Leucothrix mucor DSM 2157: one gene and its partners. The protein of the gene in region 1 interacts with the protein of each later gene in a pairwise test. Links are inferred from orthologs where the notes say so. Each region holds a gene or a part of one and is shown in the gene's direction. Other genes may lie near its edges.

What was found. The genes of interacting proteins can lie anywhere in the genome.
Region 2: the proteins of LEUMU_RS0121950 (region 1) and grxD interact in binary tests that used the Escherichia coli proteins (3 or more experiments, as listed by UniProt). The link is inferred for Leucothrix mucor DSM 2157 from one-to-one orthologs.
Region 3: the proteins of LEUMU_RS0121950 (region 1) and LEUMU_RS0104190 interact in binary tests that used the Escherichia coli proteins (3 or more experiments, as listed by UniProt). The link is inferred for Leucothrix mucor DSM 2157 from one-to-one orthologs.

What each region holds. Positions count from the first base shown.
Region 1 is NZ_ATTE01000001.1:4,778,616-4,781,533, reverse strand. It holds LEUMU_RS0121950 (BolA family protein), read left to right. Parts: upstream 1-1,261; coding sequence 1,262-1,576; downstream 1,577-2,918. Other genes in the region: bioB (biotin synthase BioB), read right to left, coding at 2,716-2,918; LEUMU_RS0121945 (recombination-associated protein RdgC), read left to right, coding at 1,657-2,547; LEUMU_RS0121955 (AAA family ATPase), read right to left, coding at 183-1,154; LEUMU_RS0121960 (DUF58 domain-containing protein), read right to left, coding at 1-180. UniProt on the Escherichia coli protein: Transcriptional regulator that plays an important role in general stress response. Has many effects on cell morphology, cell growth and cell division. Acts by regulating the transcription of many genes, including dacA (PBP-5), dacC (PBP-6), ampC and mreB.
Region 2 is NZ_ATTE01000001.1:2,036,692-2,039,597, forward strand. It holds grxD (Grx4 family monothiol glutaredoxin), read left to right. Parts: upstream 1-1,231; coding sequence 1,232-1,582; downstream 1,583-2,906. Other genes in the region: LEUMU_RS25320 (PQQ-dependent sugar dehydrogenase), read right to left, coding at 1-564; LEUMU_RS0109095 (disulfide bond formation protein B), read left to right, coding at 686-1,183; creD (cell envelope integrity protein CreD), read left to right, coding at 1,719-2,906. UniProt on the Escherichia coli protein: Monothiol glutaredoxin involved in the biogenesis of iron-sulfur clusters.
Region 3 is NZ_ATTE01000001.1:949,558-952,411, forward strand. It holds LEUMU_RS0104190 (ABC transporter permease), read left to right. Parts: upstream 1-768; coding sequence 769-1,941; downstream 1,942-2,854. Other genes in the region: osmF (glycine betaine ABC transporter substrate-binding protein OsmF), read left to right, coding at 1-757; LEUMU_RS0104195 (ABC transporter ATP-binding protein), read left to right, coding at 1,938-2,854.

The sequences.
Region 1 (2,918 bases):
GGACTCTGCAAACTCCATTCCCCGCCCAAGCTGACGCACATGGTGATTTCCGATTTGACGAGCGGCTTTACGACGACGCCCGCTTTGTTGCAACAAACGAGCCGATTGCTGCTGTTGAATTAAAGCATCCAACGAACTGAAGATTAGGTTTTCACCCATAGCCTGTTCAGTGTTGCTCATAATCAGGGCACTGCAACCAAACTTAGCAGCGTGTCGATTACCTGATCGCTGGTTTGTCCGGCAGCTTCGCCTTCAAAAGTTAGCAAAATACGGTGACGCAATACATCGTGTGCGATTGCTTGCACATCATCCGGCCCGACGTAATCACGGCCTTGGAGCCATGCATGCGCTCTGGCACAACGATCCAGAGCCATCGTGGCGCGTGGGCTTGCACCAAAGGCAATCACACCCGTCAATGCATCGCCATAAGCTTCTGGTTGACGCGTCGCCATAACCAGTTGTAGCAAATACTGTTCAACACTGTCAGCCATATACATCTGCATAACTTGCTGGCGTGCAGCCAAAATATCATCTTTACTGAGCTGAATTGCGGGCTCAGTCACTTCGTGCTTGATCTGCTGCAAGGCTTCAGCACGGTTTAGATGGAGAATCTGCTGCTCAGCTTCGAGGCTTGGATATCCCACTTTCACATGCATTAAGAAGCGGTCGAGCTGTGCTTCTGGCAGATGATAGGTACCCTCTTGCTCGATTGGGTTTTGCGTCGCCATTACCATAAACGGTTCAGACAAAGGATACGTAGTACCTGCAACAGTGATCTGACGTTCGGCCATAGCCTCTAACAACGCTGACTGAACTTTAGCGGGTGCACGGTTAATCTCATCGGCTAAAACTAAGTTATGAAATAACGGCCCTTTGCGAAATTGAAACTCGCCAGTTTGCGGCTGGAATATTTCAGTACCGGTAATATCGGCAGGTAGTAAATCGGGTGTAAATTGAACACGATGGAAGTCACCTTCAACCGCCTGACTCAACACTTGGATGGCTCGTGTTTTAGCCAAGCCCGGCGCACCCTCAACCAATAAATGGCCATCCGCCAACATTGCAATCAGCAGTCGGTTAACCAACTCACTTTGCCCGATTATTTTTCCACTGATATATTGCTGAAGCTTGTCAAATTGTTGTTTCTGCTGCATTCTGACTTTCCGATTTCGTTATTTATTGTCATTAGGTTGCCTGCTTAGCATGGTAGCAGATCTTACTGATTTCAAGGTACTTTCACATCGTTAAGGATTCTTAATTCATGACCATTCAATCAATTATTGAGCAAAAACTCGAAGAGACTTTCCAGCCCGAGTTTCTCGATGTTATCAATGAAAGCTATATGCATAATGTGCCTGCGGGCTCCGAGTCTCACTTCAAAGTTACCGTGGTATCTGAGGCCTTTGCTGGCAAGATGCTACTGGCTCGTCATCGCTTAATTAACAAGACATTGAGTGAGGAATTAAACAGCATCCACGCTCTAGCCATTCACACAATGACACCTGAAGAATATTTTGCAAAATCAGGTAAAGTCCCAGACTCTCCAGAGTGCCTTGGTGGCGGCAAAAGCAATTAAGATTGTGGCTTAACTTTGTACAACATTAGTATTTGGTGCATAATCGCGCCTCGATTTCCCAGCTAAGTGATAAAAATTATATGTGGTTTAAAAATCTATATCTCTATCAGTTCGAAAAGGACTTCACCCTCGATGCAGAAGCACTCCACGAGGAACTAAGCGGAAAACCATTTACAGAGTGCTCCGCCATGCAGCGCGAAAGTATGGGCTGGGTACCGCCACTGGGCAAAAACTCAGAGTCATATACACATTCGGCTAATGGCTTCATTCTGCTAACGATGGCACGCCAAGAGCGTTTGTTACCAGCGTCTGTCGTTCGTGAAGAGCTTGATGAGCGAGTGATCGAGATTCAGGATCGCGAGAGTCGCAAAGTCGGCTCGAAAGAAAAGAAAGAGCTTCGTGAGCGTATCGAAGATGAATTACTGCCAAGAGCATTTACCCGCACTCAAAAAATGGATGCCTGGATTGATCCTGCTGGTGGCTGGTTGGTAATTAATACGTCTTCGCCATCTCGCGCTGAGACCTTTAGTACGCTACTGCGTAAGACGATTGGTAGCCTGCCTGTTGTTCCGCCTAAGACTGAAGCAGTTAGCCCATGCCTGACTCAATGGTTATCAGATTACAAAGCACCTGAGCCATTTGTGATCGGCGATGAGTGCGAGCTAAAAGGCAGCGGTGATAATACTGGCGTAGCAGCATTTAAGAAACATGAGCTTGGAACGGATGACGTTAAGACTAACTTGGAAAGCGGCAAATATGTTTCCAAGCTAGCACTGATTTGGGACAACAAAGTGAGCTTTGTGGTTGGCGAAGATATGGTCGTTAAAAAGCTGAAGTTTCTTGATGTGCTAGATGAGAAAATGAACGAGCAAGATCCACAGTCTCATGAAGAGCGAATGGACATTGAGTTTACGCTAATGACTGGCGAGTTATCGCAGATGATTCCAGATTTAGTTAAGCAGTTCACTTAAAATTTGTTTATAACTTTCTTATAAGCAAAGGCTCACCATTACTGAAAACCACTGCTCGCGGAGTTGTCACTGCTACTTTCGAGGTTTATAAGCTAGGTTTTTAGGAGTGTTGGGCACAAAAAAGGGAATCATTACGATTCCCTTTTTTATTTGCCCTTACGATTTAGCTTAAGCAGAAACTCTAGCCTTCTCAGGCTCAATTCCCAACTTGCCAAATAGAACCTGATCGTGATTCTCATCTGGATTATCAGTCGTCAATAAACGGTCGCCATAGAACATTGAATTGGCACCAGCGAAGAAACATAGAGCCTGAGTCTGCTCATTCATCTCAGTACGACCCGCTGACAAGCGTACATAGGACTTTGGCATCA
Region 2 (2,906 bases), 2.7 Mb from region 1 along the record:
ACAAAACACCGCACGCGCATCAGCCTTGCAGTCATCGCTCGGCGCGCCCACATTCACAATAAGATTGGAGTCTTTATCAAATATAAAATGTGTGAGTGGATGGCGGTGCGCTTTCCAGTCGGGCAAGTTTCTCACCACGCTCTGCACACCAACCGCCCTATCATTACGAAGACGAAAGCGGAAAATGCGGTTGGATTCACCCACATAAAACTGACCTTTGGGGCCAATCTCCAAGCCATGCGGCAACTTAAGGCGGCTCAGTATTGAGGTTAACGTCGCGGGCTTTTTAGAGGCATCCAGCAGCCAAACATGACCTCTGCCACGCTGCCAACCACCCATATCGGTAATCAGGAATTTCGGTTTGCCGGGGACTTGCACAATGCGGCGCGGCTTTTTCCAGCCATAGGGTTTGCTCCCCTGCGCCACCACACCCACACAAACGTTCTCAGCCGTGCCGACTTGGGCTTGCGGATAGCCATCACACAACTGATCGAATACGGGGTAGTTTTCTGCGAAACACAGGGATGTAAAAAACAAACAATTAAAAATTATTAAATATTTCATAGGCTGACCCGACACTGCGTATAGTTTAAACTTGTTGCAATAAAGACTTCTCCGCCCCTGTCCGCTGCATCATACAGGCAGGAATAACCAACAAATAGTATAAATTACAACGACAATCACTATGACTTCTCAACCTTCTATTCGCCCGATCTTTCTACTTGGCTTTCTGATGTGCGCAGGCATGATCGGGGTCGCTCTATTTGCTCAGTACTATATGTTGCTGGACCCTTGCCCCTTATGCATCTTTGCCCGCGTAGCGACCATGGTTATTGGTGCAGTCTTTTTGTTGGGTGCGATACATAATCCATCAGGCACTACCGGCCGCCGTGTTTACGGTCAGCTGCTAGTACTTGCAGCCCTAGGCGGCATTGCGATTACCGGTCGCCACTCTTACCTGCAGCACCTACCACCAGAGCACGTACCTGCTTGTGGCCCGGGTTTAAGCTATTGGATTGATAACCTTCCTGCTTTTGATGTATTTAGCAAAGTGTTTCAAGGCAGTGGCGAATGCGCCGCAGTCTCCTGGAGCATGTTCGGCCTAAGCATTCCGGAGTGGACTTTAGCAGTCTTCGCAGTGTTCATGATATATGGGCTCAAAGTTCTCATCAAAGGCCGCTAAGTAGTGCTACAATGCGCCCCATTACGCTATTGATAAGAGGATTACACCATGGATGTCATGGATAGAATTAAGAGTGCAGTTGAAGAGAACCCAGTCATCATTTTCATGAAGGGCTCTCCAAAATTGCCACAGTGTGGTTTTTCAAGCCGTACAGCACAGGCGCTAATGGCTTGTGGCGAAGAGTTCGCTTATGTTGATGTGATTCAGGATATGGAAATTTTCCAAAACCTGCCACGTTATGCAGATTGGCCTACATTCCCACAAGTATATGTGGGCGGCGAGCTGATCGGTGGTTGTGATATCACACTAGAAATGTATGAAAGCGGTGATTTATTGCCAGCAATCAAAGCAGCCCGTACTGCCGCTGGTTTGCCAACAGCAGATTCTGCTGAAGGTTAATCGCTTCATCTGTTTTAAAAAGAGCCTCGCCTAGTGCGAGGCTTTTTTATATCTGCACATAATCTGCAAAGCTCCCCCATCCTCACGCAACAAGTCCTCCGTACACTAACTCCATCAACTAATTTGGAGTGCTGTTATGGAAATAATATTTGGAATTTTCGCATTGGTCGTACTGGCCGCCCTTGGCATAGGGAGCGTGATGGTATTGCTGTTTTTCGCCCGCAAAATGGGACTGATGAATTCACAACCGGTGGTGGTCGACCCTGATAATCCGGATGCTCCTGTCAGCGCCAACAGAAACTTCCAACTGCCTCCACTTAAACACTTCAGCCAGTCATTAGTCTCTCGCTTTGCCTTGGTCGCAGTACTCAGTTTACTGATGAGCATTCCGTTAACCCTGGTAGAAAATGTGGTGTATGAACGCGGCCAGCTCTACAACTCAGTACTCAGCAGCATTGCCAGCACCTGGGGGCAGCAACAGCGCTTATCCGGCCCAGCTTTAGTGATTCCGTATACCGAGAAATTTATCAATGAAAGCGTACTCACGGACAAAGATGGCAATCAGCGCAAAGTGAATAAAACCACCTACCAACAGCGCACCGCAATTGTATTACCTGAAAGCCTTACCATCGACAGCCAACTCAATGGCCATGAGCGCAGCCGTGGGATTTATAAATCACTGGTGTATAGCGCCGACCTCAGTCTGAAAGGTCAATTCAAGCGTCCGGATATCGAAAGCCTCTCCAGCAATATCGACACTATTCACTGGGATAAAGCGTGGGTTATGCTGGGCATTTCAGATACTCGTGCCATTAACAAAGTCTCAGCGCTTAACTGGAATAACGATGCTTTAGATTTTGAACCGGGCACTCGCCTGACCAAGCTCATTCAACAAGGCTTTCATGCACCGCTTAAGTTGGATAACACTTCCAAGCTCTACAACTACAACTTAACCCTCAACTTAAACGGCAGCGGCGGATTTTTCTTTGAGCCCTTTGCCAAAACTACAGATGTAAACCTAAAATCCGACTGGCCACATCCAAGCTTTCAAGGCAGCGTATTGCCCAGCGAGCGAGAAATTAGCGATAGCGGCTTTAGTGCACATTGGTCCATTCCCCACTTAGCCCGTAACTACCCGCAGCTTTGGGTGGTTGAAGAGCAGCAATTTGATCTGCATGAGTTTAGCGCTGGGGTGAATTTGTTTGAACCGGTGTCGCTATACTCGCAGATCACTCGCACCATTAAATACGGCATTCTGTTTATTGCCCTCACCTATATCACTTTTGTGATCTTTGAACTCGGCATTAAGCGACGTTTACATATG
Region 3 (2,854 bases), 3.8 Mb from region 1 along the record:
CGTAGAGCGTCGCTTGCAGCTGGGCGGCACACAGGTTGTGCGTGAAGCTTTGCTGGCTGACCAGATTGACATTTATCCTGAATACACTGGCAATGCGGCGTTCTTCTTTAATGAAGCCGATAGCCCAATCTGGAAAGACGCCAAAGCCGCTTATGAGCGCGCTGCGGAGTTGGACGCTGAGAAAAACAAACTGACATGGCTGCAATCTGCGCCTGCTAATAACACGTGGGCCATTGCCCTGACTGGTAAAGTCGCTGAAGAAAACAAGCTGACCACCATGTCCGAATTTGGTGCTTGGGTTGCGGGCGGTGGTGAAGTGAAGCTGGCCGCATCCACTGAATTTGTTTCCTCGCCAGCGGTACTGCCAGCGATGCAGGAAGCTTATCAGTTTAAGCTAACACCAGACCAAACCGTCGTGCTTTCAGGTGGCGATACGGCGGCAACGATTCAGGCAGCAGCGCGCGGAACTTCCGGCGTGAACGCGGCAATGGCTTATGGTACTGACGGTGGCGTTGGGGCAACGGGCTTAGTGGTGATGGCAGATGACAAGGGTGTGCAGCCGGTTTACGAGCCTGCGCCAGTGGTTCGCGATGCGGTATTAAAAGAATACCCTTCAATTGCTGAAGTGCTGAATCCGATTTTCGCTGAGCTGGATATGGCGACGCTGCAAAAGCTGAATGGCCGCATCCAAGTCGGTGGCGAACCCGCTGAAGCCGTGGCTCGCGATTACCTCACTCAAACTGGCGTGCTGGACTAATCGCGGCGCTAATGCCGGTGCGCGCCGCAGGTCCTCGTGTATCCGCGCCGGGCCTGTTGCTCGCACTGCTTGGATTTGCGGCGCTGCTTGCGCCGTTTATGACGCTGGCAGCCAATCGCATCGTTGCGGGTGAGGGCATCACCGCTTGGCAACTTGCAGGGCCGGAGGTGACATTACCTGGCTTGACTGCGATTGTGGCCGGTTTGGTTCTTGGGATCTTTGCTGCATGGCCGCGTGTGCGGTTGGTGGGTGCAGCCTTGGGGTTGGCTGGTTTGGTTTGGCTGCTTTCCCAGAGCGCGCCGCAGCTATTGGAGGGAGCAGGGAGTTATGCTCGGGTTTCTCCAGGCTTAGGCTTTTGGTGCCTGTTAGCCGTTCTGATTTTGCTGATGGCTGATGCTTTGACTAGCTTGTCACCGGGGCCATTTGCACGGATTGGTTTATTGCTGGCGATGCTGAGTTTGCTCGCCATTGTGCTTGGCTCTGGTCTGCTTTCCGATCTTTCAATCATGCAGGAATATGCCAGTCGCAAAGCCGCTTTTGGTGATGCTGCGCTGCGCCACCTTAGTCTTGCCTTCGGCTCTTTAGCGGCGGCAACTGTTATTGGTATTCCGCTTGGCATTCTCTGTTACCACGGCGAGAGGCTGCGCAAAATAGCACTTCCCGTGCTGAGCTTCCTGCAAACCATTCCATCGCTGGCGATGTTCGGCATTATGATTCCTTTGCTGGGTTGGGTTGCAAATACTTATACGGCGGCCAAGGCGATGGGAATTGCTGGAGTAGGTTTTGCCCCAGCCTTTCTAGCTTTATTGCTCTATTCACTGTTACCCGTTGTGGCGAATATGGTGGCCGGATTACAAAGCGCGCCTGAGAAAGCTCGCGATGCCGCGCGCGGAATGGGAATGACTGTATGGCAGCGGCTGATCCATGTTGAATTGCCGCTGGGTTTGCCGATGATTCTTGCTGGATTGCGCATCGCCTTGGTGCAAAATATCGGGCTGGTGGTGATCGCCGGATTAATTGGTGGTGGCGGCTTTGGCTCCTTTGTGTTTCAAGGGCTCAACCAGACAGCCACCGACCTGATACTACTGGGCGCATTGCCCACCGTAGCGCTGGCTCTAACCGCCGCAATTCTTATGGATGTACTGGTCGAACTGACCAAACCGACATCAAGGAAAGCCTCATGATCGAGATCGACAAGATAAGCAAACTCTATGATGGCAAGCCAGCGGTAGATGCGGTGTCGATGACGGTAGAGACGGCTTCCATTACCGTGATTGTGGGAACGTCTGGCTCAGGTAAAACGACGTTGCTACGGATGATCAATCGCTTAGTCGAGCCAAGCTCCGGCGACGTACGCATTAATGGCGAATCAATCCATGCAGTATCAAAAACGGCTTTGCGGCGGCGCATCGGCTATGCCATTCAAGGGCATGGCTTGTTTCCGCATTACACTGTCGGGCGCAATATCGGGACTGTGCCAACATTGCTAGGCTGGCCTCAGGACAAAATCAATGCACGCGTAGATGAGTTATTAGATCTGTTTTCAATGGAGCCCAGTCAATTTCGTGATCGCTATCCCGCCGAGTTATCGGGTGGTCAGCAACAACGGGTAGGAGTGGCGCGCGCACTTGCTTCGCGACCGGATCTGTTATTGATGGATGAACCCTTCGGCGCACTCGACCCCATCATTCGGGCAAGGGCGCAGGAGGACTTACGACGCATACAACGCGCGCTCGGCTCAACCATTATGCTAGTCACACATGATATGGAAGAAGCCATTCAACTTGGCGATCGGGTAGCGGTAATGGATGCCGGGAAGCTAGTGCAATACGGCACACCCGCCGAAATTATCCAGCAGCCAGCAACCGAATTTGTAGCGAATATGGTGGGCGGCGTAGAGCGACCATTACGGCTTTTATCGTTATATCCAGTCTCTGATATTGTCGAGGAAGGAGCGGCAGACGGTGAGCCGCTGGAGGCAAATACCAGCCTGCGTGATGCGCTGTCAATTTGCTTGTGGACGGGTAGGGAAGCACTGCCTGTGGTAAAAGAAGGCGTACTTTTAGGTCGGGTAACCTTAGATGCTATCCGCGCCTG